DNA from 4 places in the Arthrobacter sp. N1 genome. Region 2 is predicted to be linked to each of the others. Evidence: riboswitches for the same ligand, from Rfam matches in the RefSeq annotation. Region 2 holds a riboswitch; each other region holds the start of a gene.
What was found. Region 2 has a riboswitch for S-adenosylmethionine ahead of NVV32_RS14800 (ABC transporter substrate-binding protein). Riboswitches for the same ligand answer to the same signal wherever they lie in the genome.
Positions count from the first base shown of each region.

Region 1: it holds a riboswitch for S-adenosylmethionine, as region 2 does, so the genes downstream of both, NVV32_RS08015 (ABC transporter substrate-binding protein) here and NVV32_RS14800 (ABC transporter substrate-binding protein) in region 2, are expected to answer to the same signal.
Region 3: it holds a riboswitch for S-adenosylmethionine, as region 2 does, so the genes downstream of both, sfnG (dimethylsulfone monooxygenase SfnG) here and NVV32_RS14800 (ABC transporter substrate-binding protein) in region 2, are expected to answer to the same signal.
Region 4: it holds a riboswitch for S-adenosylmethionine, as region 2 does, so the genes downstream of both, NVV32_RS03055 (LLM class flavin-dependent oxidoreductase) here and NVV32_RS14800 (ABC transporter substrate-binding protein) in region 2, are expected to answer to the same signal.

Region 1 is NZ_CP102608.1:1,775,862-1,778,055, forward strand. It holds gene NVV32_RS08010 (SDR family NAD(P)-dependent oxidoreductase) at 1-321, shown strand, start outside; SAM riboswitch class IV at 548-674, shown strand; gene NVV32_RS08015 (ABC transporter substrate-binding protein) at 834-2,194, shown strand, end outside.
Region 2 is NZ_CP102608.1:3,189,815-3,192,008, forward strand. It holds gene NVV32_RS14795 (aminodeoxychorismate lyase) at 1-712, shown strand, start outside; SAM riboswitch class IV at 819-936, shown strand; gene NVV32_RS14800 (ABC transporter substrate-binding protein) at 1,112-2,026, shown strand; gene NVV32_RS14805 (amino acid ABC transporter permease) at 2,037-2,194, shown strand, end outside.
Region 3 is NZ_CP102608.1:316,895-319,088, reverse strand. It holds gene NVV32_RS01585 (C40 family peptidase) at 1-283, opposite strand, end outside; cyclic di-AMP (ydaO/yuaA leader) riboswitch at 287-462, opposite strand; gene NVV32_RS01580 (hypothetical protein) at 598-873, opposite strand; SAM riboswitch class I at 978-1,081, shown strand; gene sfnG (dimethylsulfone monooxygenase SfnG) at 1,087-2,194, shown strand, end outside.
Region 4 is NZ_CP102608.1:649,650-651,843, forward strand. It holds gene NVV32_RS03050 (SDR family NAD(P)-dependent oxidoreductase) at 1-649, shown strand, start outside; SAM riboswitch class IV at 747-860, shown strand; gene NVV32_RS03055 (LLM class flavin-dependent oxidoreductase) at 897-2,194, shown strand, end outside.

The sequences.
Region 1 (2,194 bases), 1.4 Mb from region 2:
CAGCGCGGCGGCGGCACGTACTCGAAGGTGGCCTACAGTGCGTCGAAGGCGGGCATCATCGGCTTCACCCGTGCCCTTGCGCGCGAGATGGGGGAACATGGCATCACCGTCAACGCCGTGGCACCCGGCCCTGTCGATACGGACATCATGGGCGGAACCCTCACCGAGGATCGCAAGCAGGACATGTCCAGGGACATCCTGATGGGACGTGTGGGCACCGTCGATGACATCGCCGCGCTCATCTGCTTCCTGGTGGGACCCGACGCCGGCTACATCACCGCGGCCACCTACGACATCAATGGCGGTCTGCAGATCTCCTAGGCCTGCGCGGGATCCGCGACGCGCTGTCGGTGACGATGAGCGGCACCGCCGGGGATTCTCACGTGCGCGCCTTTCCGGAGTGCAGGGAATTACGGCGTGTCCTTCTGGACATCTCGAAGGCGCCTTCGCCGAATTCCCTGCACTTTTGATAGATGATCGGATCTTCGCGTCACATTACTTCTTTTGTTTCCCCAAGCCATCAGCACTCTGCTTATAGTTGGGACAGCTTCAAGAGACGCGGTCGGAAAGCTCCGACTGGACCGCGCACCAACCCCATGTTCCTGGGTGGTTCGGATGACGAAGCGGCCTCCACCCCGGCGCATGCGCCGGACCGGTGCGGGCAAGAGCACTCCGAAAGGGCTTCGCCGTGAGCTGTCCAGCACTCCCCTAGCATTTCTCTCCCTGTCCCGACGCCGCGCCCTGCGCTGCTGACGAGGGACTGCTTCCACCTTTCTCCGGACGCCCTTCGCTCGAATGCTTCCTTTTTCCCGAGGGAATTCACCATGCCTGAAATGTCGATCCATCCTGCCCGGAATTCATCCGGTGCATTCACCTCCGCCCTACCCTTCCGCACGCCGCTGTCACGGACGGCCCTCGGCGCCGTCACCCTGATCGTCGTCCTCGCCGGATGCGCCGGACCCACGGGATCCACTGCGCCGGCAGGCACCGAGCCGGTGTCCGGTGGCATCCTCGACGTCTCCATCTCCGCAGAGCCCGGCTGCCTCGACGGGCACGGTATCTCGGCCACGCAGCAGCAGTTCCTCGGGCGTCTCATCTACGACAACGTCGTGACCCTGGACGAGGACGGGGAGATCGCGCCGTACCTCGCCGAGTCCTGGGAGATCTCCGAGGACGGCAGGACGTACACCTTCCGCCTGCGCGAAGGTGTCACGTTCAGCGACGGGTCACCCTGGAACGCGGAGGTCTTCGGACAGAACCTGGAGCACATGCGGGACCCGGCCACCAAGTCGCCCCTGGCCGCCGCCTACATCGCCCCGTACGTGGACGGGACGGTCGTGGACGAGTACACCTTCGAAGCACACCTCGCCTACCCCTACACGCCGTTCCTCTACACACTCGCGCAGTCCTGGCTCGGCATGAACTCGGGCAAGGCCATCACCGAGTCCCCGGAGACCCTCTGCCAGAATCCCATCGGCACCGGCCCGTTCACCGTGGAGGACTACCGGCCCGGGCAGAGCATCAGCTACGCGAAGCGGGAGGACTACGACTGGGCGCCCGCGTGGCTCGAGGGTGAGGGCGCGGCCCACCTCGACGGCGTCGAGGTCACCCTCGTCGCGGAACCGGTGATCCGGCACCAGTCCCTGGTCTCGGGACAGTACGACCTCACCGAGAACCTGGCACCCCAGAACGCGGCGGCGGTGCAGGCGGACCCGAACTTCGTGTACGAGAACCTGCCGAGGACGGGCAGTCCCTACGTGCTCGGCTTCAACCTGGCGCGCGCTCCGTTCGACGATCTCGCCGTCCGCCAGGCCTTCGCCGCTGCCGTCGACACCGAAGCGGTGACCGAGAGCCTCGGGTTCGGCACCTACACACCGATCGACAGTTTCCTCTCGAAGGAGAGCAAGTACTACGATCCGACCGTCGAGGGCGTGCTGACCTACGATCCGGCACGAGCGGACGCGCTCCTCGACGAGGCCGGCTGGACGGGGCGGGACGCAGATGGCTTCCGCACCAGGGACGGCGCGCGGCTCACCGTCGAGGTGCCGACCGTCGAGAGCTCGACGCCCAGTCCCCTGCTCGTGCAGCTGCAGGGTGAGGCGCGGAAGGTGGGGTTCGATCTCCGGATCATCCAGGTACCCCAGGCCCAGCTCACGGAACTCCGCTACGCCGGCGATTACGACGCCCTGGCCGG
Region 2 (2,194 bases):
TCGGTTGGCGGCGTCGGCCGCCGCACTGGACCTGACCGTGCCCGGGGCCGGCGCCTGGAGCCGCGCGATCCGCACGGGTCTCCGCGAGTTCGCGGCGGCCGAGCCCGACCGCACGCACGCCGTCGTGAAGCTGATCGCGACGCGCGGCGTCGAGGGTGCGGGCAGCGCGACCGCCTGGGTGCAGGTGTCCCCCGTCCCGGCGTCGACACTGGAGCAGCGGGCGACAGGGCTCCGGGTGCTGTTCCTCGAGCGCGGGTACGACAGCACCGTCGCCCAGCGCGCGCCCTGGCTGCTCATGGGGGCCAAGACGCTCTCCTATGCCGTCAACATGGCGGCCGTGCGCTATGCCAGGGCGCACGGTGCCGACGACGTCATCTTCACGTCCTCCGACGGCAAGGTCCTCGAGGGCCCCACGTCCACGGTGCTGCTCGCCTACGACCGCGACGGGCGGAAGACCCTGCTCACCCCGCAGCTCGAGAGCGGCATCCTGGCCGGCACGTCACAGAGCGCGCTCTTCGCCGCGGCGAAGGAGCAGGGCTGGGAGCTGGGCTACGGACCGCTCGAGCCGCACCACCTGCTCGAGGCCGACGCCGTGTGGCTCATCTCGAGCATCCGGCTCCTCGCGCCCGTCCTCTCCCTCGACGGCCAGAACCTCCGGACGTCGACGGCCCTGACGGCCGAATTGACCGAGCTCGTCGACCGATTCGTGTAATCCTCGCCACAATCGCGCCCGAAAGGGCCGAATGCGACGTCGATCGTGGCTTTTCACCGGCCGGCGTTTTGACCCGGCCCTCCCTGCTGGCCTAGCGTTTTCCTGAAATCAAGAGTTCCAGCCCACGGCCCTGGCCGGCTGGACAGCAACCCTCTCCCGTAGTGGGGTGCTCCAGGTGAAGATTCGGCCGCCGGGACAAGTCCCCCGGATGGCAAGTACGGCGTCGTGCGGTCCAGCACCGGAAAATCCCGGGTCCCCCGTTCCGCATCTGCGCGCACAGCCCAGAACAGCGAGCGTGTCACCCAGCAGCAAGCAGCCCTTCCTCCTGCCGCCCCGCGGCGTCCCCGACACTCCATCCTCCGCGCCCGCCAGCGGGCGCAGCTTCGACGAAGGACCCCCATGACCATCTCCCGCAAGCTCCTCGCGGCCCTCACCGTCCCCCTGCTCGCTCTCACCGTCTCCTGCGGCAGCTCCTCGAGCGAGCCCACCGAGAGCACCGACGCGCTGGCCGGCAGCGACCAGCAGTCGCTCGACCAGTACACCACCGAGGACACCACGCCGATCGACGAGATCGACACGTCCGCGCTCGGCCTCATCACCGACGGCACCCTGCGCGTCGGTACGCTCTCGGACGCACCGCCGAACATCTTCCTCGAGGACGGTGTGTTCACCGGCTACGACAACGAACTGCTGCGTGCCATCGGCGAGAAGCTCGACCTCGAGGTCGAATTCGCGTCCACCGACTTCTCCGCCCTCCTCGCGCAGGTCCAGAACAAGCAGTTCGACGTCGGATCCTCCTCGATCTCGACGACGGCGGCCCGCCGCGAGAACGTCGGCTTCACCAACGGCTACGACTTCGGCTACATGGCCGTCGTCACGAAGGACGGCTCCTCCGTCACGGGCTTCGACTCCCTCTCGGAGAGCACCCGCATCGGCGTGGTCCAGGGCACCGTGCAGGACGACTACGTCTCCAACACCCTGGGTCTCGAGCCGGTCCGCTTCCCCGACTACAACACCGTCTACGCGAACGTGAAGAACGGTCAGGTCGACGCCTGGGTCGCCCCCTCCCAGCAGGCCACCGGCCAGGTGAAGGAGGGTGACGGCACGACGATCGCCGAGACCATCATCAACACGGAGAACTTCACCGCGTACGCCGTCAACAGCGACAACAAGGCGCTGATCGACGCGCTCAACGCGGGCCTCGACGCCGTGATCGCCGACGGCACGTGGACCGAGCTCACCCAGGAGTGGTACCCGGACCGCGAGCTCCCCTCCGACTGGAAGCCCGGCAGCAAAGCCGCGGTCGTGAAGTAGCCGGTCCTGCATGGATGCCTTCGAACAACTCGGTAAGACGTTCTTCGACTGGGAGGCGATGGCCGCCGTCCTGCCGGACCTCCTGACCGTCGGACTGCCCAACACCCTCCTGCTCGCGCTGGCCTCGGGCGTCATCGGCACGATCGTCGGCATGCTCCTCGCCATCAT
Region 3 (2,194 bases), 740 kb from region 2:
CACCCAGGGTGTCGCCGGCGGCGACGGTGTGGGCGGTGCCCGCGGCGCTTGCTGCGGCAGCGGGGGCGACCGCGGCGGTCTGAGCCGTCGTGCCCTCGGCGGTGTAGGTGCCGGCGTGTGCGGTGCCGACGGCGCTGAGGGCGAGGCCCGACGTCACGGCGACGATGGCGACCGGGCGGCCCACGGCGGTGGCTCCGCTCTTCGCGGCGCGGGACAGGCCCTGCAGCGCGAGGTTTCCGTCGACGTCCGCGCGGTGGCGTGCCGGTGAAGTGATTCGTGACATGGTTCTATACCTCTCCCATGCCTGCGGGGTGAGCTGTCGGGTTCGGATGGGAGTCACCCGGCCGCGGGCACCGCCGGTGGGCGGTGCGGTGCGACTTAACCCCGAGGACGCGTGCAGGGATCCTGCGCGTCCGGTGGAACTGATGGTTCCCCCGTCCCTGCCTTCGGTGTATGCGGACGTATCCCGATCGGCGGCAGGGCTCGGCAATCCGTGCGGGAGCGCCCCACGTGGACGGGAGCACCGACTGAGAGTACCCAGCGCTCCGGGCGTTTGTCACATTTCTGTAACGGGGCGTATCCTGCCCTTCCCGCCGGTCACCGATCGCCCTGCGGCGTGCGCTCCCGGCGCGATCCCGCGGAACGCCACCGGCGGAAGGCGAGCACGGTCCCCGTCGCGCTGAGGATCAGCAGGCCGCACTGCTGCACGAAGAACCACACTCCGACGGATGTCCCGCCGATACTCGATGCCGTCACGATGCTGCCGCCCAGGACGAGCGTGAGGACGGCACCGACCCAGCACAGGGTGTTCCACAGGAGGCGCTCCTGCTCGCGCGTAGCAGCCCTCCACTCCTCGGTTCCGCCGTGATCCATGCACCAACCCTAGGCGTACGGACCAGGACTCCGCCCTGACATCCGGCACCACGCAGAACGACACATTGTTTGGATTGTCGCGACCCCGATGTCACACTCGTGCTTGACCATCCCGAGCGGCCGAGAGATCTGGCTCATTGACGCCGCAGCAACCCTGGCCCCCGTGCACCACGGGGACAGTAGGGTGCTACTGCCAGAACGATGGAGGAAGTCATGAGCGTCGCCGACCTGTCCACTCCCCTGAAGTTCGCCTACTGGGTCCCCAACGTCAGTGGTGGTCTCGTGGTCTCGACCATCGAGCAGCGCACCAGCTGGGACTTCGACTACAACCGCAAGCTCGCCCGGATCGCGGAGGACGCCGGTTTCGAGTACGCCCTCTCGCAGACGCGGTACGCCGCCTCGTACGGCGCGGACAAGCAGCACGAGGCCACGAGCTTCTCGCTCGCCCTCCTCGCCGCGACCGAGAGACTCAAGGTGATCGCCGCCGTCCACCCCGGGATGTGGCACCCGGGCGTGCTGGCCAAGTTCATCATCACGGCCGACCACATCTCGAACGGCCGCGCGGCCGTGAACATCGTCTCCGGCTGGCTGAAGGACGAGTTCGTGAACTTCGGCCTCGAGTGGCTCGAGCACGACGAGCGCTATGTCCGCACGGAGGAGTTCATCCGCGTGCTCAGGGGCCTGTGGACCGAACAGGGCTACAGCCAGTCGGGGAAGTACTACGACATCACGGACTTCACACTGAGCCCCCCGCCCGTCGACGTCCCCGGCCGCCCGCACCCGGAAGTCTTCTTCGGCGGCAATTCGACGGCGGCGCAGGCCACTGCCGGCCGGGTCGCCGACTGGTACTTCTCGAACGGGAAGGACCTCGACGGCTTCAGGGAGAACATCGCCGGGGTGCAGGCCTCGGCCACCGCCGCCGGGCGCCGTCCCCGGTACGGGCTGAACGGCTTCGTCATCGCCCGCGACTCCGAGAAGGAGGCGCGTGACACGCTCCGTGAGATCGTGGCCAAGGCCCACCGTCCCGCGGTCGAGGGCTTCCGCGACGCCGTGCAGGAAGCGGGCGCCTCCACGAAGGACGGCAAGGGCATGTGGGCCGATTCCTCCTTCGAGGACCTCATCCAGTACAACGACGGCTTCCGGACGCAGCTGATCGGCACTCCGGAGCAGATCGCCGAGCGGATCGTCGAGTACAAGAAGATCGGCGTCAACCTCTTCCTGACCTGCTACCTGCACTTCCAGGAGGAGGTCGCCGCCTTCGGGACGGACATCCTCCCGATCGTGCGCGAGCTCGAGGCGGATGCGGCCCGCAGGGCCGGCG
Region 4 (2,194 bases), 1.1 Mb from region 2:
GGCGGCGGCGGAGGCCGTCCGGGACGGACTCCCCGGAGCGGGTCACACCGTCGTGGTCGGCGATGTCGGTGATCCTGACGCCTGCCGGCGCATCGTCGACAGTGCCGTCGACTCCCTCGGCGGAATCGACGTGCTGGTCAACAACGCGGGCATCTTCGAGGCGCATCCCGTCGACGGCACGTCCTTCGAGGAATGGCAACAGGCCTGGCGCCGCACCCTCGACGTGAACCTGCTCGGTCCGGCGAACCTCGCGTGGCTCGTGGCGCAGCACCTCGTCGGACGCCCCGCAGGTCCGGAGGGCGGGCGCCTCATCAGCGTCGGGTCCCGGGGCGCCTACCGCGGTGAACCCGCCACGCCCGCGTACGGTGCGAGCAAGGCGGGGCTGCACGCACTGACGCAGTCGCTCGCCGTCGCCCTCGCGCCGCACGGGATCCTCGCCGCCGCCGTCGCGCCAGGCTTCGTCGAGACCGACATGGGCAGGACCGTCCTCGACGGTCCGGGCGGGGACGCGGTGCGCGCGCAGAGCCCGTTCAACCGCGTGGCGACGCCGGAGGACATCGCCCGGACGGTGGGCTGGCTCGCCACCGACGCGCCGCTCTGGGTCAGCGGGACCGTGGTGGACGCCAACGGGGCGTCCTACCTGAGGTGAGGCCGGCCCGGCGGGCCGTCCACCACATTGCCTCGTGACGTTCTGTGACGACGGCCGATGGACGCCTGCAGGGCCTCGCCCTTAGGCTCGGGAGCAGAATCAAGAGTTCCAACGCAAAACCCTGGTTTGTTGGACGGCAACCCTCTCGCTGTAGCGGGGTGCCCCAGGTGAGGATTCGGCCCGTCATGCACCGTGCGGGCAAGTATGGCGCTTCCTTCCGGCAGTGCCCCGGACACGAGGATCCTTCATGACCTCTGCACCCCGCCGTATCCGCTTCAATGCCTTCGACATGAACTGCGGGGGCCACCAGTCGCCCGGTCTCTGGCGGCACCCTGAGGACCAGTCCTGGCGCTACAAGGACCTGCGCTACTGGGCGGACCTCGCGCAGACCCTGGAGAAGGGCCTGTTCGACGGCATCTTCATCGCGGACGTCCTCGGCACCTACGACGTCTTCGGCGGCTCCAACGAGGCGACCCTGCGCCAGGGGACGCAGACGCCGGTCAACGACCCTTTCCTGCTCGTCTCCGCGATGGCCCTCGTCACGGAACACCTCGGCTTCGGCGTCACGGCCGGCACTGCCTACGAGCACCCGTACCCCTTCGCGCGGCGCCTCTCCACCCTCGACCACCTGACCGACGGCCGCGTGGGCTGGAACGTCGTCACCGGCTACCTACCCTCCGCGGCCCGCAACATGGGCCACGAGGACCAGCTGGAGCACGACCAGCGCTACGACCACGCCGACGAATACCTCGAGGTGCTCTACAAGCTCCTCGAAGGCTCCTGGGAGGACGACGCCGTGGTCCGGGATCGTAGGACCGGCGTCTTCACCGATCCGGCGAAGGTCCACGAGATCCAGCACGACGGCACGTTCTTCACCGTTCCCGGCATCCACCTCAGCGAACCGTCGCCCCAGCGCACCCCCGTCATCTACCAGGCGGGGGCCTCCCCGCGGGGTATCGCCTTCGCGGCAGGCAACGCGGAAGCGGTCTTCGTCGGCTCGCCCACGAAGGCCCTCCTGAAGGACGCCGTCCACAGGATCCGCGACGCCGTCGAGGCCGAGGGGCGCGACCGCTACTCCGTACGCATCTACACGATGCTGACCGTCATCACGGACGAGACCGAGGAGAAGGCGCACGCCAAGCACGCCGACTACCAGCAGTACGTCAGCTACGAGGGCGCGCTCGTCCTGCTCTCCGGCTGGCTGGGCATCGACCTCAGCGTCTACGACCCCGACGAGCCGATCGGCACTGTGCAGTCCAATGCCATCCAGTCCGCGGTGGCGAACTTCCAGAAAGTGAACGACGACGGCCTCCCCTGGACCGTCCGCGACATCGCCGCGTGGGCCGGTATCGGCGGGCTGGGGCCGAGGGTCGTCGGGTCCGGCGCGCAGGTGGCCGACGAGCTGCAGTCCTGGGTCGAGGAGACGGACGTGGACGGGTTCAACCTCGCCTACGCCATCACGCCGGGCTCCTTCGAGGATGTCATCACCCATGTGGTGCCCGAGCTGCAGAAGCGCGGCGCGTATCCGACGGCCTACGCGGAGGG